Regions from separate parts of the Streptomyces sp. NBC_00076 genome, predicted to be linked through region 2. Evidence: riboswitches for the same ligand, from Rfam matches in the RefSeq annotation. Region 2 holds a riboswitch; each other region holds the start of a gene.
The links. A riboswitch is a leader RNA that binds a small molecule or an ion and turns the genes downstream of it on or off. The one in region 2 is predicted to bind cobalamin.
Positions count from the first base shown of each region.

Region 1: linked by a shared signal. The riboswitch ahead of OHA64_RS11015 (cobalamin biosynthesis protein) and the one ahead of OHA64_RS15840 (CbtB-domain containing protein) in region 2 are both predicted to bind cobalamin.
Region 3: linked by a shared signal. The riboswitch ahead of OHA64_RS04235 (CbtB-domain containing protein) and the one ahead of OHA64_RS15840 (CbtB-domain containing protein) in region 2 are both predicted to bind cobalamin.

Region 1 covers NZ_CP108242.1:2,401,674-2,409,375, reverse strand. The annotation lists gene cobN (cobaltochelatase subunit CobN) at 1-2,448, opposite strand, end outside; gene OHA64_RS11020 (cobyric acid synthase) at 2,445-3,977, opposite strand; gene OHA64_RS11015 (cobalamin biosynthesis protein) at 3,974-4,939, opposite strand; cobalamin riboswitch at 5,040-5,172, opposite strand; gene OHA64_RS11010 (hypothetical protein) at 5,316-5,537, opposite strand; gene OHA64_RS11005 (anion permease) at 5,581-6,837, opposite strand; gene OHA64_RS11000 (lysozyme) at 7,001-7,702, opposite strand, start outside.
Region 2 covers NZ_CP108242.1:3,467,239-3,474,940, reverse strand. The annotation lists gene OHA64_RS15850 (copper resistance CopC/CopD family protein) at 1-1,644, shown strand, start outside; gene OHA64_RS15845 (CbtA family protein) at 1,716-2,462, opposite strand; gene OHA64_RS15840 (CbtB-domain containing protein) at 2,476-2,694, opposite strand; cobalamin riboswitch at 2,752-2,878, opposite strand; gene OHA64_RS15835 (histidine phosphatase family protein) at 2,890-3,516, shown strand; gene OHA64_RS15830 (DUF6174 domain-containing protein) at 3,513-3,980, opposite strand; gene OHA64_RS15825 (DUF1775 domain-containing protein) at 4,099-4,845, opposite strand; gene OHA64_RS15820 (hypothetical protein) at 4,800-5,591, opposite strand; gene OHA64_RS15815 (DUF3093 domain-containing protein) at 5,655-6,110, opposite strand; gene OHA64_RS15810 (carbonic anhydrase) at 6,153-6,719, opposite strand; gene OHA64_RS15805 (DsbA family protein) at 6,737-7,405, opposite strand; gene OHA64_RS15800 (cytochrome c oxidase assembly protein) at 7,402-7,702, opposite strand, start outside.
Region 3 covers NZ_CP108242.1:878,305-886,006, forward strand. The annotation lists gene OHA64_RS04210 (CU044_5270 family protein) at 1-363, opposite strand, end outside; gene OHA64_RS04215 (RNA polymerase sigma factor) at 360-965, opposite strand; gene OHA64_RS04220 (hypothetical protein) at 1,360-2,172, shown strand; gene OHA64_RS04225 (histidine phosphatase family protein) at 2,436-3,026, shown strand; gene OHA64_RS04230 (CbtA family protein) at 3,056-3,811, opposite strand; gene OHA64_RS04235 (CbtB-domain containing protein) at 3,833-4,054, opposite strand; cobalamin riboswitch at 4,091-4,235, opposite strand; gene OHA64_RS04240 (glycosyl hydrolase family 95 catalytic domain-containing protein) at 4,367-6,709, opposite strand; gene gap (type I glyceraldehyde-3-phosphate dehydrogenase) at 6,875-7,702, opposite strand, start outside.

The DNA of each region.
Region 1 (7,702 bases), 1.1 Mb from region 2:
CGGGGAGCCCGACGGGCCGGCCGGTACGTAACCACCGCTCAACGCCTTGAGGATGTGGTCGATCTCGTCCGTGGTCCGGGCCAGCCGCGGTACCACCTCGGCGCAGGCGAACTCCAGCACGGCGACGGCGGCGGGGAGTTCGGTGCCGAGCACCTCGCGCACCAGCGGCGCGCTCTCGGCGACCGCCCAGCCCCGCTCCTCCATGCCCTCGGCGAACCGCCGGCACAGCTGCTCCAGCAGGTCGACCGCGTCGGCCGCCGAACGGGCGGGCCCCTCGACGAGGTCCGTCAGCTCCACCGGCACCTTGAGCGGCGCTCCCGGCTCGGCGAGCAGCTCCTTCTCCACCAGTCCGAAGTGCTCGGCCAGCGACGCCCGCAGGCCCGGCAGCGCGTTCGCCTGCCCGCCCCACACCTGGGACGCCCGCAGCACGGCGAGCACGAGGTTCACCCGAGGCTCGCCGACCGGACCGCCACCGAGGATGTGCAGACCGTCCCGGATCTGCACGTCCTTGATCTCGCACAGATAGCCGTCGATGTGCATGACGAACTCGTCGAAGGAGTCGTCGTCCGGCTGGTCGTCGACATGCAGGTCGTGGTGCAGCTCGGCCGCCTTCACCAGCGTCCAGATCTGCGCCCGCACAGCCGGCGCCTTCGTCGGGTCCAGGTCGGAGACGAGCGCGTACTCGTCGAGGAGCTGCTCCAGCTTGGCCAGGTCGCCGTACGTGTCGGCGCGGGCCATCGGCGGCACCAGATGGTCGACGACGGTGGCGTGCCCGCGCCGCTTGGCCTGGGTGCCCTCGCCGGGGTCGTTGACGATGAAGGGGTAGATGAGCGGGAGTTCACCGAGTACGGCGTCGGGGGCGCAGCCGCCGCTGAGCCCGAGCCCCTTGCCCGGCAGCCACTCCATCGTGCCGTGCTTGCCCATGTGGACGACGGCGTCGGCGCCGAAACTGTTCTCCAGCCACCGGTAGGCCGCCATGTAGTGGTGCGACGGCGGCATGTCCGGGTCGTGGTAGATCGCGATCGGGTTCTCGCCGAAGCCGCGCGGCGGCTGGATCATCACGACGACGTTCCCGAACTGGAGCGAGGCGAGCACGATGTCGTCCCCGTCCACGTACAGGCTGCCCGGTGGCTCGCCCCACGCGTCCAGCATGCCGTCCCTGAGGTCCGGGGCGAGCGTGTCGAACCAGGCCCGGTAGTCGGCCAGCGGCACGCGCGCCGGGGCGGCGGCCAGCTGCTCCTCGGTGAGCCATTCGACGTCGTGGCCACCGGCGTTGATCAGCCGGTGGATCAGCTCGTCGCCGTTGTCGGGGTGGCCCTCGACGACGTATCCGGCGTCCCGGAGCGAGTCCAGCACCCGCACCGCCGAAGCGGGCGTGTCCAGACCCACGGCGTTGCCGACCCGGGAGTGCTTGGTCGGGTACGCGGTGAAGACCAGCGCGAGCTTCTTCTCGGCGTTCGGCTTGTGCTTCAACCGCGCGTGCCGCACGGCGATCCCGGCGACCCGCGCGGCCCGCTCGGGGTCGGCGACGTACACCGGCACGTCGGCCGTGTCGTCGTCGACCCGCTCCTTGAACGAGAAGGGGACGGTGATGAGGCGTCCGTCGAACTCCGGGATGGCGACCTGCATCGCCGCGTCCATGGGGGACAGGGCGGCGTCCGACTCGTCCCAGGCCTTCCTGGAGGACGTCAGACACAGCCCTTGCAGCACGGGGACGTCGAGGTCGGCGAGGGCTCCGATGTCCCAGGCCTCCTCGTCACCGCCGGCCGAGGCCTGCGAGGCGTGGGTGCCGCCGGCCGCGAGGACGGTGGCGACCAGGGCGTCGGCCTTCTGGAGGATCTCGTACAGCCCGGCGTCCGCGTCGCGCAGCGAACCGCAGTACACGGGGAGGGCGTTGACGCCCCTCGCCTCGATCGCGTCGCACAGCGTGTCCACGAAGGCGGTGTTGCCGCTCAGCTCATGGGCCCGGTAGAAGAGCACGCCGACGGTCGGACGGCCGGCCTCGAGCGCACGCTCTCCGTGCACCCCGAACTCGGGCATCTTCCGCGGCTCGACGAACCCCTCACCCGTCAGCAGCACGGTGTCCGACAGGAAGCGCGCCAGCTCGGTGAGGTTGTCGGGCCCGCCCTCCACGAGGTACCGCAACGCCTCGGCCACGACTCCGGCGGGCACCGACGACTCGGCCATCAACTCCGCGTCGGGAACGCTCTCCCCGCCCAGCAGCACCGTCGGGACACCGGACGCCTTCAGGGCCGCCAGCCCGTCCTCCCAGGCCCGCTTGCCACCGAGCAGTCGTACGACGGCGACGTCCGCGCCCTCGAGGAGTCCCGGCAGTTCCTCCGTGACGTCCACCCGGGTCGGATTGCCGATCCGGTACGAGGCACCCGAAGCGGCCCGGGCCGCCAGCAGGTCCGTGTCGGCGGTCGACAACAACAACACTGTGCTCATGCGGGCGCTCCCGGTGGAATGAAAGGCAGTCCTTGCGGCGCGCCGGACTCGATGAGCCGCCACAGCGCGTCCGTGTCCGCGTGCTGTTCGATCAGGTCGCCGAGCCGGTCGAGCTGCTCCTCGCGCAGCGCGGCGAACGAGGTGTCGGCGGCCGGCACGAAACGGCGGCCCGCGGCGGCCGCCACCTCGCGCAGGAAGGCCCGTCTGAAGCCGTCCGACTCCAGCGAGCCGTGCCAGTGGGTGCCCCAGGTCTGGCCGACCCGGCAGCCGTCCAGGCTGTGCCCCTGGCCGTCGGTGAGGAACGTGTCCCCGCCCGTGACATCGGCGATGCCGTGATGGATCTCGTACCCCTCGACCCGCTCGCCGAGGGCCTCCCCGACGGGCCGGGTGAGGGTCTTCTCGCGGGCGAACCGCACCCGGACGGGCAGGATCCCGAGCCCGTCCACATGCCCGCGACGGCTCTCGACGTCGTCCTCGATGTGCTCGCCGAGGACCTGGAAGCCACCGCAGATGCCGAGGACGGGCCGTTGCTCGGCGGCCCTGCGCCTGATGGCCTCGGCCAGCCCCCGCTCGTGGAGCCACTCCAGGGCACGGACCGTGCCCCGGGTACCCGGAATCACCACGAGATCGGCGTCGGCCAGCTCCTCGGGCCGGTCCACGAACCGCACGACGACGCCGGGTTCGGCGGCCAGCGCGTCCACGTCCGTGAAGTTGGACATGAGGGGGACCGCGCAGACGGCGACGCGCAGGACGTCCTCGCCGACGGGCGGGGAGAGGTTCGACTCCCGTACGGTCCCGCGCAGCGAGACACGCAGCCCGTCCTCCTCGTCGATGCCGAGGCCGTGCCGGAAGGGCAGGACGCCGTAGGTGTGCCGCCCGGTCAGCCCGTGCAGCATGTCGAGCCCGGGCTCCAACAGGCTGACGTCCCCCCGGAACTTGTTGACGAGGAACCCGGCGACGAGTTCCTGGTCCTCGGGCGAGAGCAGCGCGACGGTCCCGAAGAAGGAGGCGAAGACGCCCCCACGGTCGATGTCACCGACCACGAGCACGGGAAGCCGCGCATTGCGGGCGATGCCCATGTTCACGATGTCGGTCCGCCGCAGGTTGATCTCGGCGGGAGAGCCGGCCCCTTCACAGATCACCGCGTCATACGTGCCCCGCAACTGAGCGAGACAGTCGAGGACGGTCCCGAGAAGCTGTTGCTGCCGCCCACCGTGATAGCCGCGAGCACTCAGCTCCCCGACCGGCTTCCCCAGCAGGACGACCTGACTGCTCTGTTCACCGCCCGGCTTCAGCAGCACGGGGTTCATCGCCGCGGTCGGCTCCACCCGGCAGGCCTGAGCCTGCATGGCCTGCGCCCGCCCGATCTCCGCGCCCTCCCGCGTCACGAACGAGTTGAGGGACATGTTCTGCGCCTTGAAGGGCGCGACCTTGACGCCCTGCCGCACCAGCCACCGGCAGATCCCCGCGGTGACGACGCTCTTGCCGGCGTCGGAGGTGGTGCCGGCGACCAGAAGACCACCGTTCATGGCGTACGCCCCTTCGCTCGTTCCCCGGTCACGAGTCGTGCGGCGAGTCGTGCGGCGACGCTGACGACGAGCGCGAGCCGGCCGACGCGCCCCGAGAGGCGTACCGCCCGTTCGACGTCGTGCGACGTGACGGCCCGCCCTTCCCCGTTCAGCACGGGCCGGTGCTCCACCCGGCCCCCGTACGACAACGTCCCGCCCAGCCGCACCCCGAGGGCGCCCGCGAACGACGCCTCCACGGGCCCCGCGTTGGGACTGGGATGCTGTGCCGCGTCGGCCCGCCAGGCGCGCACGGCACCTCGCGGATCGGGTCCCGCGAGCGCCGCGAGGACGGCGGTCAGCCGCGCCCCCGGCCAGCCCGCGACATCGTCGAGCCGCGCGGACGCCCATCCGTAGCGCCGGTACCTGGGCGACTTGTGACCGACCATCGCGTCGAGGGTGTTGACGGCCCGGAACCCGAGAAGCCCGGGGACCCCGCCGACCGCTCCCCACACCAGCGCCCCCACCACGGCGTCGGAGGTGTTCTCGGCGACCGACTCCACGACCGCGCGCGCGATCCCGTCGGCGTCGAGCGCCTGCGGATCCCGCCCGCACAGATGCGGCAGCCGCGCCCGCGCCGCGGCGACATCCCCCGCCTCCAGCGCACGCCCGATGCTCCGGGCCTCCCGCGCGAGCGACGTCCCGCCGACGACCGCCCAGGTGGCGGCGCCGGTCAGCGCGACGGAAGCGGCGGGTGAGGTACGTACGGCACGAACGGCCGCGGACCCGAGCGCGACGGCGCCACCGGCGCACACGACGGCATGCAGAGAGCCCCAGCCCCGGTGGTCCCGCCACAACACCCGTTCCACGGCACCCGCGGCCCGCCCGAACAGGGCGACCGGATGCCCACGGCGAGGATCACCGAGGAGCAGGTCACCGAGGAGGCCGGCGGCGGCGCCGTACGCGAAGACGCGATCGGCACGCATGGGCTCAGCCGACCGCTGTCACAGACAGGGCGCAGCTACGGGATCTCGAACGGCAGCCGAGCATGGCGATATGTCCTCACTCAGGGTGTCCACGCCCTGGTTCGACGAGACCGGCGGCGAGAGTTCCTGGCTCCCGGGGCTTTCTACCCCGGTGACAGTGGCGGGACCGCGCCGGACTCGCACCGGCTTCCTCTTCTGCCGCCGTACATGGCCCCGGCAGTCCACCACGCACTTGGAAGGGCCGTCAACTTGCCGTTGACCTGCGAAGGGAGAGTGTGCTGAGACCCACACGCGCGCGGTCACAGCCGTCACAAAAGACATGGGGTGCGGGACGGCGAACCGTCCCGCACCCCATGTGTCGTCCGGGTGTCGCAGGTCAGGCGACGATCAGTGAGATCCCGTAGGCCACCGCGGCCGCGCACGCCGCGAAGCACGCGTACGCGCCGGTGACCGCGAGGGCGGCGGAGTCGCCCTGGGCCGTGGCCCGTTCGCGGCGCGACAGGCCCATGATGCCGAGGGTGAACAGGGCCACGAGGGCCACGGTGACCACGAGGCTGACGCCGAAGACGGAGCCGAGGGCCGCCCAGTCGATCTTCATACTGCTTCTTCCTTCGTGCCGGTGGGTGCCTGGGTGACCGGGCTCAGACGGTGGTCGTGGCCGGCGGTGTCGCGGCGTCGGTGGCCGCGGCGGTCGGGGCCGGGATCGTGGCCGTGAGCTCCTCGGTGACGGTGCCCGCCGGGGGCGGGGTCACGGCGGCGATCGCTGCGGTCACCACACCGGCCGGCTCACCGGTCCCGCTGGGCTCGTTGACGTTGCTCGCGTCGACGACCTCGCGACGGGAGACCTTCCAGATGGCCGCGCTGGAAGCGATCAGGAAGACGGCGACGAGGGCCGTGCCGTAGTCCCCGAGCCCGGTCACGTACTCGGCGAGCGCGCCGACCAGGGCCGCGGCGGGCAGGGTCAGACCCCACGCCACGAACATCCGGGTCGCCGTCGACCAGCGGACGACGCCGCCCTTGCGGCCGAGGCCCGCGCCCATCACCGAACCGGAGACCGAGTGCGTGGTGGAGAGGGAGAAGCCGAGGTGGGAGGAGGCCAGGATGACCGTGGCCGCGCTGGTCTGGGCGGCGAAGCCCTGCTGCGGCTGAAGGTCGGTCAGGCCCTTGCCCATGGTGCGGATGATTCGCCAGCCGCCGAGGTAGGTGCCGAGCGCGATGGCCAGGCCCGCCGACAGGATGACCCAGGTGGGCGGGTCGGAGTCGGGGGCGACGGCACCGCCGGCGACCAGGGCCAGGGTGATGATGCCCATCGTCTTCTGCGCGTCGTTGGTGCCGTGGGCCAGGGAGACCAGGCCGGCGGAGGCGATCTGCCCGGCGCGGTAGCCCTTCTCGGCGGCCTTGCCGTCGGCCTTCCGGCCGAGGGAGTACGACAGGCGGGTGGCCAGCATCGCCGCGAGCCCCGCGACGATCGGGGCCGCGATCGCCGGGATCAGGACCTTGGTGACGAGCACGTCACCGTGGACGGCGCCCGTGCCCGCCGAGGCGATGGTGGCGCCGATCAGACCGCCCATGAGGGCGTGCGAGGAACTGGAGGGAAGACCCACCAGCCAGGTCAGCAGGTTCCAGAGGATCGCGCCGACCAGGGCGGCGAAGATGACCTCGGGACGTATTCCGCTCTCGTCGACGAGACCCTTGGAGATCGTGTTGGCGACCTCCACGGAGAGGAAGGCACCCACAAGGTTCAGCACGGCGGACATGGCCACCGCGACCTTGGGCTTCAGTGCGCCGGTCGAGATGGTCGTGGCCATCGCGTTGGCGGTGTCGTGGAAACCGTTCGTGAAATCGAACGCGAGTGCGGTTACGACCACAATCGCGAGGATCAGCGAGAAGTTTTCCATTTACCCAGGCAATCGTTCGAAGTCATTGGCCGGACGAACGTAAGTAACCTGAATGAACGGAAGATGAACTGAAGCAGGCCACACGGTGTCCGGGAGCGATGGTTATCGCACCGCCGGGTCCGGCCGAGTCCCACCGGACCCGTGCGGCCCAAGTGCCCCTTGGTTACGCGCCCCTGGCGAACTTTCTGAGCTCGTTCAGGGATCCGTTGAAGAGGTTCTGGTCCCCCGGCAGGCCGCCCCTGTTGGCGTATTGCCAGAGCGTCCAGAACGACCATCCCGTCGGCAGAGCTCCCGCGTCCGCGGAGTCGTAGCGGGCCACCCACAGGGCGTGGTTCGCGGCGAAGGCGCGGCTGCCGCCGGTGCAGGTGTTCCACCAGTGGGCGGTGGTGTAGATCACCGGACGGCGGCCCGTGAGCCGCTTCACCTCGCCGCTGAACGACTTGATCCAGCTGACCATCCCGGCCTTGCTCAGCCCGTAGCACTTGTGTCGCTTGTCGTACGGGTTGTACTCGATGTCGAGCGCGGGCGGCAGCGTCCAGCCGTCGGCGCTCCAGGTGCCGCCGTTGCGCACGAAGTACGCCGCCTGTGTCCTGCCCGACGACCTGTCCGGCAGTGCGAAATGGTACGCCCCGCGGATGATGCCGACGTCGCGGGCCCCGTTGTACTGCCGGTCGAAGGACGGGTTGCGATAGGTGTGGGACTCGGTCGCCTTGACGTACACGAACCTGGCGCCGTTCGTCCTTGCCTTCTGCCAGTCGACGTTCCTCTGGTGGGAAGAGACGTCGTGTCCCTTCGGTGGGTCCGCCGCCGAGGCCGGCGTCCCGGCGAGAGCGACGCCCCCTACGGCGAGCGCCGCCACGGACGC
Region 2 (7,702 bases):
ACGGTGGGCTGGCGGGCCGTCTCCGCAGACAGCCACCCGATCTCCGGCGCGTTCACCTTCTCCATCGGACAGCCCTCCGCCACCACGGCCGTGGTGGCCACCGAAGCCACGGACGACACCGCTGCCGCCCGCCTGTACGAGATCGGCCGCTACGTCGCCTACGGCGGCCTGGCCCTGCTGATCGGCGTCGCCCTGTTCGTCCTGACGTGCTGGCCCGCTGCTGCTGGACTGCGCCCACTGCGCAAGCTCTTGCTGACCGGCTGGGCGACACTTGCCGCCTCGACCCTCTTCCTGTTGCTCCTACGCGGCCCGTACGAGAGCGGCAGGAGCCTCACCTCGGTGTTCGACCTGTCGCTCATGGGCCAGACCATCACGGGCAGAAGCGGCATGGCTCTCGGAGTACGGCTGGTACTGCTCGTCGCGGTGGGCATTGTCCTGACACGGTTCGGTACCCGGCTCGCCCGCCTGACCGCCCGGCCCCTGCCCGCTGCTGATGTCGAGCCCGCGGCCGATGAGGTTGTTGAGCAACGGCCCCTGGGGACCGGCGTGCAGGCTGTGGGCGCGCTGTTCGCCGTCGGTCTGGCTCTCACCTGGGCTGCTGCCGAGCACGCCTCCGCCGGTATCCAGGTCCCGCTGGCGATCCCCGTCTCCGTACTGCACCTGTTGGCCATGGCGGTATGGCTGGGGGGTCTGGTCGCGTTGGCGGTCGCGCTGTACCGAGTACCAACTGGCACGGCGGTCCCGGTGTCGGTGGTCGCACGTTTCTCCCGCCTGGCCTTCGCCGCGGTCGTCGTCCTGGTCGCGACCGGCCTCTACCAGTCCTGGCGCCAGGTCGGCTCCCTGGATGCGGTGACCACCACCGAGTACGGCAGGCTCCTCGCCCTCAAGGCCGGAGCCGTGGTCGTGGTGCTGATGGTGGCGTCCTTCTCCCGCCAGTGGACCGCGCAACTCGTCCCCGAGCCGCCGGTAGAAACCCTGCCGCAAGCCTCACCCGCACCCGCGCGGGTGGCACAGGCCGTCGCCGTCGGGGCGTCCTCGACGAGCGTGAGCACAGCGGACGGCGAGGACAGCGTGGTTCGACCGCTGGCTCCGCCCGACGCGGCCGGGGGCGCTGATTCGCCTGCCGATTCCCTGTCTGGCCCCGACGGATACCGGCGCAGTCTGCGCCGTTCGGTCGCCGCTGAAGCCGTCCTCGGTGTCGTGGTCCTGGCGATCACCACACTTCTGACCGGGACCCAGCCCAGCCGCGCCGCCGTGGAAACCGCTGCTGCGGCTACCGAAGCGCAGGCGCCCACGGCGCGGATGGTGATGGTGCCCTTCGACACCGGGATTCCGAACGGGAGCGGCAAGGTGCAGATCACCTTCGCACCCGGGCGCGTCGGCGACAACACGGTGGAAGCCGTGGTGTACGGAGCGGACGGGGGCCTCATAGCTATTCCCGAACTCCGTCTCACCCTCACACATCGGGCCCAGCAGCTCGGTCCGCTGGATGCGAAACTCGTCGACCGGAAAGGCTATTTTGCCGCCGACCGGCTGCGGATTCCGTTGTCCGGTGTGTGGACCATGAACGTCACCGTGCGCCTCACCGACGTCGACCAGGTCACTGTCGCCAAAGACGTGACCATCCGCCCGACACCGGCCTGACCGGCCGACAGGCACAGCAACGGCGGGGCTACCGGGCGCGCCCCCGGTAGCCCCGCCGCATGTCTTCCTGTTCAGACGGCCAGTGAGGAGACCTTCCCGCGGACCGGCTTTGGCTCGAGGACGCGTTCGGCCAGGAAACCGAACAGCAACCCGAACCCGGCCCACAGCACGGCATGGATGCCGATCGACGCCAGGCGGAACTCCCACAGGTCGGTCGCCGGGAAGCTCTTGGGCGTGTTGTCCCCGTGCGGCAGGACGGCCATCGCGACCGCCATCACCGCGACGAAGGCGACGCCCGCGGCGATGGAGGCGTTCCAGTTGCCCCACGCCGGGGCGAGTCTGCGGCCCAGCAGGGTCGCCGCGATGCCCAGCAGCACACTGAGGGCGATCATTCCCACGAACAGGATGGTGCGCTTGCCGATGGTGTCCGGGTTGCCGACGGCGGGCGGGTTCGCCGGGTACTTCAGGATCGGGACCAGGTAGACGAGCAGGAACCCGGCGAGCGCGGTGAACGCCGCCGTCGCCCGTGCCCCGAACCGGCCGATGCGGCCCAGCGCGAAGCAGAACGCGAGCGCCGCGATACCCCCGATGGCGATGCCGAAGACGAGCACGCCCGTGGCAAGTCCGGCGGTCGACTGCAGGGTGCGGCTGACGAGTTCCTCGCCGCCGTGTTCATGGGAGTTGGCCTCTTCGAACGCGATGGCCGCGTCGACGGGGCCTTCTCCGACCAGGAAGGCGAAGACGAAGGCGAGCACGCCGGCGGCGAGGCCGGCGAGCATGCCGCGTACCAGCAAGGTGCGTACGGTGACGGAGTTCATGGTGAGGGCTCCGTCAGTGGCAGGGGAAGCCGAGGAGGTGGCGGGCGTCGTGCACCCACTCGTGCACGCCCTCACCGGAGACCACGGCGGTGGCGCCCTGCTCGGCGCCGACGAAGTACAGCAGGACCAGCATCAGGACGCCGAAGAAGACGGCCCAGGGGGCGATCGCCCGCAGCGGCAGCGGCGTGAGGGTCTGGGTGGTGGGGGTGGGGGCGGCAGTGGACTGCGCCATGGCGAGACCTCCTCGGGAACTACGCGTCCCGCATCGTGTGGAGCACTCGACGACAGCGTTGGGTCTGACTCACCACCCTCGCCTGGCTGGCGGGGTGGCACACAGTGGCGCGACCGTGCCGGGCTTGCACCGGCTTCCGTGGCGCTGTCGTCCTTGTCGCCCCAGATGGTAGGGGCAACAGGGACTTCGGCCAACATGGCGTATGCCACCTACGATGAACCGACCTCGGGGAAAGGGCCCTTCATGACCGTCCGGCTCACGCTGCTGTGCGCCGCAGCCCCTACGGAGCGCGACGTGCGTTTCGGTGGGGACACGGCGTTGGACGAGCGGGCTATGGGGCAGGCGCGCAGAGTCGCCGGATCGCTTTCCGCGGCCACCGTCCGGCTGACGGCGCCTTCGCAGCGGTGCCGGCAGACAGCCCAGGCCCTGGGATGGGACGCCGTCGCCATGGAGCCGGCCCTGCGGGACATGGACATGGGCAGCTGGCAGGGCCGGACTCTGGACGAGGTCGCGGCCAGTGACGGTGCCGGGCTCGCCGTATGGATGTCGGATCCGCAAGCGGCCCCGCACGGTGGCGAGTCCGTGGCGCAGGTGTGCCACCGGATCGCCGCCTGGCTGGAAGAGCTGCCCGCCGATCCAGGCCGGGTAGTGGCTGTGGTCGAACAGGCCGTGGCGCGCGCAGCACTGCTGCACGCGATGGGCGCGCCTCAGCAGTCGTTCTGGCGCGTCGACGTTCCGCCAGTGTCCGCCTTCCAAATCATCGGCCGGTCCGGCCGCTGGAACCTGCGGATCGGTGCTGTGGGGAGCGTTGAGTCGCGCTAGCCGGGGGTCGGTTCGTAGGAGCTGATCGTGTACAGGGCTTCGTCGTCGATGGAGTTCTTGTCCCAGTCCAGGGAGATCCGCAGGGGGTGGCCATCGGCGGCGTAGTCCGCCTCAGCCGTGTCAGCGTCCTCGCTGCGGGCCCGATTCAGTGTCTTCAACAGCTCGCCGATGGTGGGTACGTCGCCTGGCAGATCCTGCGCCTGCCTCCGGCTGTCCTCGTCCAGCCCGACCACCTCCGCCGCCTTCCCGTTGCGCACCTTCACCCGGAACGTCCCCGCCAGGACCTGGGTGCTCGACGTCAACGTGTACGAGTACGAGGCCGGTTCCTCCCAAGTACTCATCGGCTCGTTGGGTTCGGTCGATTCGGCGGATTTCGACGAGCCGCAGGCTGCGGTCGCGCATACGAAGGCGCCGAGCAGCGCGGCCCTGGCCACGCATCGGGCACGGGAACGTCCAGCGGTCATGGTGACTCCTCGGGTCCGGTTACCGCTGTGACGCCGGACGACCCAGGAACGTTCACGGTGGTGCCTGTCGGTGCCTTGGGACGACGGCAGTGCCGCCCCAAGGCACCCACGGCGAACGTCAGCTCTCGCTGGAGGAGGCAGCTCGGCGCTTGACCAGCCACCAGGCCCCGCCGCCGAGCACGAGCAGGGCTACGACCATCACTGCGACCAGGGCGCCGGAGGACCTGCCGTCGTCCTCGTCGGCCGCCGTGTCACTGGCAGCAGGCGAGGCGTCCGACTCGCTTGCGGCGGTGGAAGGCGTGGAGGCGGCCGCACTGGGCGTCGCGCTCACCGTCGCAGTCGGGCTGGGGCTGACCGGCTTGGCGCCCGGGGCCGCGGCCTTCAGCTTCAGCACGGGAGCGGGCTGCTCGGGCTCCTTGCCGCCGGTGGGCAGCTCGATCCAGCGGGAGACCTCCCCGTCGCTGTAGGTCTCGACGGTCTTGAACGCGAGTTCCTTCGCGTCCGGCAGCTGCCGGACCTTGATCTTGTGCTCGCCGTCGACGCCTGCCTTCAGCGCCGGGCCGGCGACGGTGTAGCCGTCCTTGGTGGCCGTCAGCTTCCAGCCCTTGGGGCCCTCGTCAAGGGTGACGTCGGCGGGGGCGATGCCCTCGGGCAGGACGACGCGCAGCTCGGTGAAGCCCGCAGAGTCGGACTCGGCCTCGGAGACGAAGCTCAGGGTGACGTTCTCCGCCAGGGCCTGAGGCTTGTCGGCCTCGACCTCCGCGTGTGCGGCGGCCGGTGCGGCCAGGGCGAGCGTGGCCGTCAGCGCGACGGCACCGGCTAGGACGAAACGACGGCCGGCACACGCCAGCGGACGGGAGGAAATGGACACAGGGAAGCTCCTTGCAGACACGGGAGAATCCGGCCCCGCAGACACCAGGACCGGTGAAGGACTGGAGGGTGCTCCCGTCGCGGTGGGCCCCTGCGCACCACCACGTGCTCCAGTACTTCCTCCCAGGCCTGCGCCGCCACCGCGAAGAACGCACCCGTCCGCAGCCTGGGCAGCAGGGGCATCACCCGGTCCGGATCGGCGATCGCTCGCGGCAGCACCTGGGCCAGGGCCGCCGCAGCCGCTCTGGCCAGCGTGCGCAGCGTGCCGAGCGCCGCCGTCATCCGCACGTCCGCCCGGTGCAGCAGCCAGGCCACCACCACAGCGGCGGCCGTGTGAACCGTCGTCATCGCCGCTCCGGCGTGATGCCAGGAGTGTCCGTCACCAGTGGCAGCGGAGAGATGACCGGCGTGCATCGTGTGCTGAGGCATCACCATCGAGGTGTCGCCGTCCGCGTAGGACAGCGCGAGATGCAGCACCCCCTGCATCGCCAGCGTGGAAACGACCGTCGCGATAGGTGCGTAGCGGCGCCGCGCGAGCGGCCAGACCACCGAGAACTGCGCCACGATCAAAACAGCCACCAACCGCCAGGACACCGTGCCTTCGGCGACCGCGTGGTGCCCGAAGGTCGCGAGTACGGTGCCGAGCACGGCGAACACACCGGCTCGCGCGCACGCTCCCGCGTGGCTGGCCCGGCCTGCTCCGGCACGTTCCTTGTGCCCGGTCACGTGATCAGGTGGCACGGTCGCCCATCATCCCCTACCGGCCGGGGACCGTACGCATGCTGTCGCACCCTGTTCGAGTTCTTACGATCGCGTGGCGAGCGCCTCGGCCAGCAACTCGGGTGTGCGGGTGGCGAGGTAGAGATAGGGGGTGGGGTCGTCGGGGTCGAGGACCTCGACGCGCACGGCGCCGGGGAGGAAACTGCGCAGCACCATGAAGGCCCGCAGATCGGCCTTGTGCGTCCGCCAGGCGCGCGCTTCGTCCCCGTGGAGGGCCTCCGGCTGTCCAAGCGCCGTCAGTGGGATGCGGGCGTCGGCCACGAACAGCGTGTCGGCGGTGACCCGGATCCGTGTCGATCCCTGCCCGCTGACGTACATCCCGGCCAGACAGGTGCCGATGCTCAGCGCGATGAGCGCGGCAATGCCCCCGTAGGGAAGGAAGACCAGGGCGAGGGAGATACCGAAGAGCGCGGCGATGAGCCACCAGGTTTTTGGGGCGGTCAGGCGTTCGTCGTAGACGAGCCGGCTGGTGGAGGTCACGGGCGTTCACCTTGTCGTAGACGTCGGGTCGGGTGGGGCTGTTCACAGGGGCAGGAAGGCGCTGGCGCGCGGGTGGTACTGGAGGGTTGCGCCGGTGTCGATCTCGTGGAACCAGGCGTGCAGGTGCAGTGACCGGTCGGCCAGCCGGGCTGTGACGCTCGGATAGCTGCTGAGGGCGTCGAGTTGAGCGAGCACGTGCCAGTGCCCGGCGGCGGTGAGGTCTCCGGCCAGCGGGGCCGGATCGTCGTCGGACTCCGTGATGCCGGAGGCCGTCAGGCTGTCGTGCATGGCCGCGGTGACGACGTCGCAGTGCGAGTGGCCGCAGACGATGATGTCCGAAACCTTCAGCTCGTTGACCGCGTACTCGACCGTCCTGGACTCGCCGGTCGGCGCCTGCGCGTCGTAGGGCGGTATCACCCCTCCGTACGTGCGCAGTTCGAAGAGGTCTCCGGGCCGGGCGGCGGTGAGCAGGGCGGGCACGATGCGGGCGTCGGAGCAGGAGATGAACATCGCCCGTGGCCGGTGGTGCTGGGTGAGGCCGGCCAGGTGCAGCGTGTGGGCTGCCGCACGGGCGCGGAAGACACGCACCTGGTCGATCAGGTACTGCATGGTGCCTCCGCACTCGGTCAGTCGGACAGCCGGGCATCGATGAGCGCCTTGAACGCCTCGTACGATGCGGGGTTGGTGATCCGTTCTCCGTCGAGGAAGAACGTCGGGGTGCCCTGGACGCCCAGGCCGAGGCCGTCGCGCTTGTCGTCCTGGACGCGTCCGGCCACTTCCGGGTCGGCGAGGTCGGCGTCGAACCTGTCCATGTCCAGGCCGAGTTTCTTCGCGTAGCCGCGGAAGACGGACTCCTTCCACTCCTGCGACTCGCCCCACTCCTTCTGGGTGGTGAAGAGCTTGGTGTACATCTCCTCGAACTTGCCCTGGCGGGCGGCGGCTTCGGCGGTGCGGGCGGCGAGTTCGCCGTTGCGGTGGCCGGGCATGGGGAAGTAGCGGGCGACGAAGGTGACGCGGTCGCCGTACTCCTTGCGCAGTTGCTCCACGGCCGGGTAGTAGGCTCCGCACGACTCGCACTCGAAATCCAGGAACTCGACGAACGTCAGCTCGCTCTTCTTCGGCTCGGTGAGGCGGTGGCTGGTATCGCGGACGGGCAGCGCCTCGGCGGCCGGCTGCACATCAAGGCCGCCGCTGTTCCGGTTGTCCGGGGCGAGTAGGAGGTAGGAGCCGATGGCGAGGGCGAAGCCGGCCATGAGGACGGCGGCTGCGATCAGGTTCTTCTTCAGCTTGCTCATGGTTCCTCGGTGGGGGTAGGCGGGGCGGGTCGCCGGTCGCGGGCGTGCAGACCCGCCAGGTAGGCGTTGTAGGCGGCGAGCGGGTCGTTGTCGTCGCCGCGGTCGATCTGCCGGTCGACGCGGCGGGCCTCGCGCTGGTCGGAGCGGACCCACTGGATGGCGAGGATGATCGTGGTGATCAGGACGGGGATGTCGCCGGTGGCCCAGGCGATGGCGCCGGCGTCGTACTGGTCGTCCATCGGGTACTCGACCCAGGGCCGCTCCAGCGCCGACCACCAGCCTTCGCCGATCAGCGCG
Region 3 (7,702 bases), 2.6 Mb from region 2:
GCGCGTCTCCGTGGCGTCGGAGATCCGGTCCAGGAGCGCGGCGGCGGGCTGCATGTCGGTGGCCGCACGGTGCGACGCGGTGCCGGCGGGCCCCCGGTCACTGCCGGTCAGTGTGATTCCCGCGGTCACGGCGCAGGCCAGGGCCAGGGCGGTCGCCGGCGCCAGCACCGCGGGGCGCAGCAGCCGACGAGCGGGCCGGGTACGGGTGACCTGGTCGTGGTCCATGTGATGCATCAGAAGGTCCTTGTGCCGAAGGTGCTGCTCGCGCGGAAGGTCCCAGTCGGCAGGGGCCGGCAGCAGGCGGGCGATCTCGTCACGGTCGCCGTGGCGCTCAGGGGAAGCCCCCGTGGCCTTGTCGTTCATGTGAGCTCCTCCCGTACGGGCAGGGCCGCGATCGCGGCCGCACTTGTCATCTCTCCGCGGGCCGTGGGTGGTTCCCGCTCTTCTGCCGCGAGTCGGGCGAGCTTCTTGCGGGCACGCGACAGACGGGAACGCACGGTTCCCACGGCGATGCCCAGGGCTTCGGCCGTCTGCTGGTAGTCCAGGCCGGACCAGACACACAAGGCGAGAACCTCCCGCTCCTGGCGTCTGAGTCGGCCCAGGGAGGCCTGGACGGCGCGCAGGTACCGTGCGTCGTCGATGCGCCCGACTGTTCGGGGCGCGAAATCCTCTTCCACGCGTGGCTGCGGCTGACGTGCCAGGAACAGTTGCCGTCTGCGCACTCCCCGGCGGGCGTTGTCAGCCTTGTGTGTGGCGATGCCCAGCAGCCAGGGCAACAGGGAGCCGCCGTCCTCCAGCACACGTTCGCGGGTCCGCCACGCGGTCAGGAACGTGTCGGACATGATCTCTTCGGCCGTCGACCAGTCGCCGGTCAAGCGCAGCCCGTGGTTGTACACGGCTCGGGCGAACTCCTCGTACAGCTGGGCGAACGCCTCACGGTCCCCCTCGCGCACTCGGCGGCGCACATCGTTTTCTGAATCCCTCACGACCACTTCTCTCCGCGACACGGAAGGAGTTCCTGTGGCCTGAGTCACGCACTGATGTCACCGCTACGGTCTCCGTCGCCACCTGCCGAGGGATCCTCGCACACCGGCCGCCGGCACCGGAGACATGGCTTCCGGCACGGTCCGCCGGGCAGTTGGACGACTCGCGTGCACGGGTCCCACCATCACCCACAGAACACTGATGTCAGTGCGGGGATCTGCGCGAAGAGAACAACCCGCTCTTGTTGTCCGTACTATCGCTACGACAGGGCACTGCGCCTTGTATGTGACTGCCGCCCCGTAGCCATCGTCCGAGACACACTCGTGCGGCAGTCCCTTCGACTCCGGCCTCGAGCCGAGGAAAGGTTGTGCACTCATGTCGCAGAACACCTCAGTGACCGAACTGACATCGCAGTACACCACCCAGGTAGCCACCGACCTCGAACGCAACACCAAGGAGCAAGAACGCATCGGTGGGGAAATCGCCACGCTGCAGGAGCAGTTGGCGGCCCTCCAGCGTGACCACTCGGTGCTGACCAACATCCAGCAGGCGATCGGCACAGCACCGGCATCCGCGCAGCCCGCGGTCCCTTCGGACAGTGTCGCGGTACCCGCTCCCCGCAAGAAGACGGCCACCGGGTCCGGCACAGGCAAGCGAGCGGGAACGAAGAAGACCGCCCCTCAGCCCGGCCGGGCCGCAGCCGGCAAGACCGCAGCCAAGTCCACTGCCGGCAAGTCCACTGCCGAGAAGCCGGCTGCCGCCAAGGCGCCGGCGGGGAAGTCGGTTGCCGCCAAGGCGGTCGCCGGCAAGGCGACTGCCGGGAAGACGGCTGCCGGCAAGTCCGCTGCCGAGAAGCCCGCGGGGAAGCCCGAAGCCGCGAAGTCGGCCCAGCCGACGCTTGTCGACCTGGTCCGCCGCCACCTCACCGAGCAGAAGGAACCGCGTTCGGCAGCGGAGATCACGACTGCCCTCGACAAGTCCCACCCCGAGCGCGGCGTCAAGACCACCGTGGTGCGCACGACACTCGAAGGGCTGGTCGCCAAGAGCCAGGCGCAGCGCTCGAAGCAGGGAGCATCCGTCTTCTACACCGCTCCCGACGCGCCGAAGCAGACCGCACCGAAGCAGGCCGCACCCAAGCAGGCCGCACCGAAGCAGGCCGAGGAGCAGCCCGCAAAGGCCGACGCATAACCGAAGCGCCGCACAGTGTGGCACCTGACCGCGGCGTAGGCCTACGCGTCTCCGTCGCGCTCAACGACATCGCCGCCGCGCCCGCAGAGCTCGACCGCGCGGTCGGCGAGTTGGGGGCGCACGGCGAGCAGTGCACACCCGTCAAGGGCTGCACGCGTCGGGCCCGGTCGGTGGACGGCCGACCATCTCTGCCGACCGGCACACGCATGTGCCGTACCGGGTGGAGACCCGCACACCTTGACCGCGTCAGGAGGAGCCACCACGTGACCGCTCGCGTCACCTTCATCTCACCCGCGATGAGTTCGTCCCTGCGCCAGGCCCGCTTCGACGACGGGGGCTCGATCGACGCCGACGGGGCGGCGCGGGCCCGTGCCGCGGCGGCGTCCCTGCCGGCCGCCGTGCGTGTCGTGGTCTCTCCCACTGTGCGTTGTCAGGAGACGGCTGCCGCACTCGGTCTCGACGGCGCGCAGGCAGCGGAGTTGGCGGCACTGGAGGTGGGACGCTGGCGGGGCCTGACTCTGGCCGAGGTCGGCGCCGGTGAGCCGGAGGCGGTGACCCGCTGGCTCACCGACCCCGCGTCCGCGCCACACGGCGGGGAGTCCGTGGAGGACATGTGCGAGCGGGTGACACGCTGGCTCGCGGCCTCCCAGGACGCGGGCGGCCGTACGCTCGCCGTCGTCGAGCCGGAGGTCGTGCGGGCCGCGGTGGTCCACGTGCTGGGAGCGCCCTCAGCGGCCTTCTGGCGTCTCGACGTGCCACCGCTGACGGCCACCACCATCAGTGGACGCGTTGGCCGCTGGAACCTGCGGCTCGGGCACCCGTTGGACTCGGCCGAGGCAGTGGCGGACCACTGAGCGAAGCCGGCCCAACGGGCCCCGCGTCATTACGGAGCGGCTACGGTCGTCCCCGCGGACACCGTGGCCGGCTTCGGGTGCAACAGCCGCTGCGCCAGTTCACCGAAGACTAGGCCGAAACCTCCCCACAGCGTGATCTGCATGGCGAGGGCCGACAGACGGAACCGCCACAGCAAGGCGGCCGGGAAGTCGCTCGGCACCTCGTTGATGGCGGGCAGGAACGCGTACGCCAGCCCGATCACGACGGCGAAGCCGAGGACGGCGACGACGGTGGCGTACCAGGTGCCGAGCTTCGGCGCGAGCCGCTTGCCCGCGATCACCGCGGCGACCGCGAGGAGCACCCCGAGCACCATCATCAGGAAGTACAGCGTGGTGCGCTTGCCGATGGTGTCGTGGTCCCCCACCGCGGGCGGGTTGGCCGGGTACTTCAGGAACGGAACGACGTACACGGCGAGCAGCGCGGCCCCCGACAGCAATAGCGCCGTGGCCCGCGGGGTGAAGCGGCCCACGCGGCCGAGCGCGAAGCAGAAGGCGAGAGCGGCTATGCCGCCGAACGCCACCCCGTAGATGAGCACGCCGGTGGCGAGGCCCGCGGTGGACTGCAGGGAATGGGAGACGAGTTCGACCTCGTGCTCGTGGGCGGGGGCATGGGACTCCTCGAAACCGATGGCGCTGTCGACATTCGGTTCACCGAGGAAGTAGGCGACGATCAGGGCGAGCACGCCGGCGCCGAGGCCGGCGAGCATGCCCCGAACGAGCAGGTTTCTTACTGTCGCGGAGTTCATGGGGTGTGCGGCGTCCCTAGATCAGTGGCAGGGGAAGCCGAGGAGGTGGCGGGCGTCGTGAACCCACTCGTGGACGTCCCCGCCGGAGACGACTGAGGTCGCCCCCTGTTCGGCGCCGACGAAGTAGAGCAGGACCAGCATCAGGATGCCGAAGAAGACCGCCCAGGGGGCGATGGCCTTCAGCGGGAGCTTGGCGGGAACGACGGGCGTGGTGGTTGTCGGCTGGGCGACATGCTGAGCCATGGCAGGGCCTCCTCTGGGAGTTCGCGTCCCATCTCGGTGGTGCACATGACGACGGCCACGGGTCTGACTCGCGGTGCGCCCCCTCGGGGGACACCGTCCACAGTGGCGCGACCGTGCCGGGTTCTCACCGGCTTCCGTGTGCCGTCGTCGATATCAGAGCGACGGTACCGTGTGTCGGGTCCACCGCCAATACCGCCCCACCTGGCGTGATCGCGTTCTCCCCCGCCAGGTGACCCGGATCACCGTCCGCTCACCGGTCACACGCGAACGAGACAGGAGCACGCGGCGCTGCCACGTGCGGTCGCGCGCCGGTCATGCGGGCAGTCCCCAGCGCGGCGCCTCCTCGTTCGGCTCGACGGGGGTGATCCGCAGGTCGGGACGGTCGCCCTTGGCGGTGATCAGGGCGGACTCGCCCTTGCGCAGAGCGACTTGGATCGTCCCATCACCCAAGGACTCGTAGCGCAGCGGCCTCCCGCCCCCGTTCCGTACCTCGATCGGGCCGGGGACGCCATGCCGTACGACACAGGGGGCGCCCGCCTCGCTGACCAGCCGGACCCAGCGGGTCACCCCGTCCTTGCGTACGGCACTGAGCAGGAACGCCCCCTGGGTACGGAAGTTGTGCACCGCCAGATCCGCCCAGGCGGCGGGCAGCGCGGGGAAGACGCGGATGGTGTCGCCCCAGGACTGGCAGACCATGTCGTGGAGGGACTGGGCGGCCGAGAGGGGGGTCTCGATGACCGGGCCCGACTCCTTGTACATGGTGTTGGGCTGGATGAAGCGGGTCATCAGCTGTCCGAGGTAGCTGAGCGCGTCCTCGCCCTTTCCCAGCATGGCCGACATCGAGGCCGCGCCCGTGAACGTATAGCCCTGGAGGGCGCCTTCGAAGCCCACCCAGTGCGCCAGCGACTTCTCGATCAGGGCCTTTTCGTCGGGCGTACGGCCGGTGAGTTCGTACAGCGGGTACACCGCCAGGAGGTGTGAGTAGTGACGGTGCGACTTCGCGAAGGGGATGTCCGCGCCGATCATGAAGCCGTTGTCGTCGGTCGGATACGCGACCCGCCGGGTCAGGACGTCTCGCCAGCGCGGCGCCAACTCATCGTCGATACCGAGGAGTTCGGCGGAATCGAGGAGGGTGCGGCAGCCCCACGTCAGCAGCATCAGGTCGAAGTTGCAGTCCCGTGAGTTGCCCCCGTACTCGGGCGAGAAGGTGGCCGGCAGGTGCAGTTTGCCGTCGGCGCCCGGCTCCAGGAAGTGCAGGTAGTAGTTGATCGCCTTGCGGAGGAGAGGGAAGAGGACGTCGCGGAGGATCGACTCGTCCATCGTGTGGCGATAACTGAGCCAGACGTTGTGCAGGGCCCAGGTGAGGTTGCCGACCTCGGGAGTCGGCGGGTCCTGGCCGGGGATGCCGACGCCGTAGCCCAGTGCGGGGTCCGTCGCGCCACCGTTGACCAGCGAGGCGTCGGTGGTCCGCGGGATGCCCAGTGAGTCGGCGCGGTACGCGGGCGCCATCTCCGCCCTGAGGTTGTCCCGGAACTCACTCAACGCCCTCGTCACGGCGTCGAGTTCGAGGTGGTTGGAGCCGTGGATCAGCCAGTACTCCAATTGCACGTTCAGGTTCCACCAGGTCGCCGGCCATGGCGTGGGCTCCAGCCAGGGCCCGCTCGTGGCCATCGCGGGCGCGTCGCGCCGTGCCGCGGACGCCGTCTTGTACAGCTGGATCCAGTAGAAGCGCTGCATGCGGGCATCGGGCAGCGAGAGGAAACTCTTCCGGTAGTAGGCGTGCCACCAGGCGCGATGCGCCACCGCCAGTGCGTCGTACGAGAGTTTCGAGGCGTCCCGCACCGCGGCCAGCGCGCGCCCGAGCGCCGTCGGCTTCGGATACGAGTGCGCGACATGCACGTACAACGTCCGAGCACGCCCCCGCGTGCGCTCCCGCCACGCGGTGACGTGCTGCCCGCCGGCGAGCAGCGGCTGCACGGCGGCGGAGATGCCGTCGTACAGCCCCGTCTGGGCGGGCGGGTTGGCCTCGTACCCCTGAGGTATCGGCTTGAACGCGGCGCGCGGGCTGATCGCCTGCGCCGGGTGGAACTCCCACGTGAAGTCGCGCTCCCCCTCGCTCGGCGTCACCTCGATGGCCAGCACGGAGCGGGAGTTGTGCACCAGGGCGCGGATCGTGAGCGTGCCTCGGCCCGTGGTGAGCGTGCCGGTCAGTTCGGCGTCGTGCAGTCCGAGTCGCCAGTCGAGGCCGGTGATCGTGCCTACCGGCTCCAGTGTCAGGTAGCCGATCGGCAGTCGTGCGAGGCCGAAGAGCGACCCGAACTGCGGGCGGTGATCCTGGACTTCGGAGTGCTGCACGTTGAAACGGACGGCCTGGAAGGTGTCGGCTTCGGTGCCCGGTTCGGCGTAGATCCCCGAACCGAGGAAGCCATTGCCCAGATACGGGCCCTCGTACCAGGTCTTCGGCATCCGCTGCCAGACCAGGTCGGCGTCGTCGAGGACGGTGCGCCAGGGGTCGGAGCCCTGCGGGGCGGAGCTCGCCGCCGCGGCCGGGGCGGGCAGGCCTCCCGCGAGCAGTGTCCCGCCGAGCGCGGAGCCGGTGGCAAGTACCGTACGCCTGGACGGACGGCTGGAACGACGGCTGGACGGGCTGGGCATCGCGCCTCCTGGCTCGTACGACTCACAGAGATTCATCGGAGCTATCTCTGACCGAAAGGTAGAGATGGCGCGAGGAGTCGTCAACGCTTAGGAAGAGATCCGATGTGTTGGTTTGCGTGGGCGGATCCAAGGACCCGCCCGTTGCCCGTTCCAATTCCCGCTCGGTCAGGGGGTCGCGAGGAGCTCGAGCGTGTCGATCACACGGTTCGAGAAGCCCCACTCGTTGTCGTACCAGGCGACCACCTTCACGTGCCGGCCGTCGACCCGGGTGAGTTCCGAGTCGAAGATCGAGGAGGCCGGATTGCCCGTGATGTCGGAGGACACCAGCGGGAAGTCCGAGTACTCCAGGACCCCGGCGAGCGGCCCCTGAGCCGCGGAGCGGTACGCGGCCAGCACGTCCTCGCGCGTCACGTCGCGGGAGACGGTCGTGTTGAGTTCGACGATCGAGCCCACCGGAACAGGCACGCGGATCGAGTCACCCGAGAGCCTGCCCTCCAGGTTCGGCAGCACGAGGCCGATCGCCTTGGCGGCGCCCGTCGTGGTCGGCACGATGTTGACGGCGGCGGCTCGGGCACGACGTGCGTCGCGGTGCGGGCCGTCCTGGAGGTTCTGCTCCTGCGTGTACGCGTGCACCGTCGTCATGAAGCCGTGCTCGATGCCGGCGAGCTCGTCGAGCACCGCGGCCAGTGGTGCCAGCGCGTTGGTCGTGCACGAGGCGTTGGAGACGATCGTGTGCACGGCCGGGTCGTACGCGTCGGTGTTGACCCCGAACGCGAGAGTGACGTCGGCGCCGTCGGACGGCGCGCTGACGAGGACCTTCTTCGCGCCCGCATCGAGGTGCGCGCGGGCGGCCTTGGCCGAGGTGAAACGACCGGTCGCTTCGAGGACGATGTCGACGCCGAGTTCGGCCCACGGCAGCTGCGCCGGCTCACGCTCGGCCAGGACCGTGATGCGGCGGCCGTCGACCACCAGGGCGTCCCCGTCTGCGGTCAC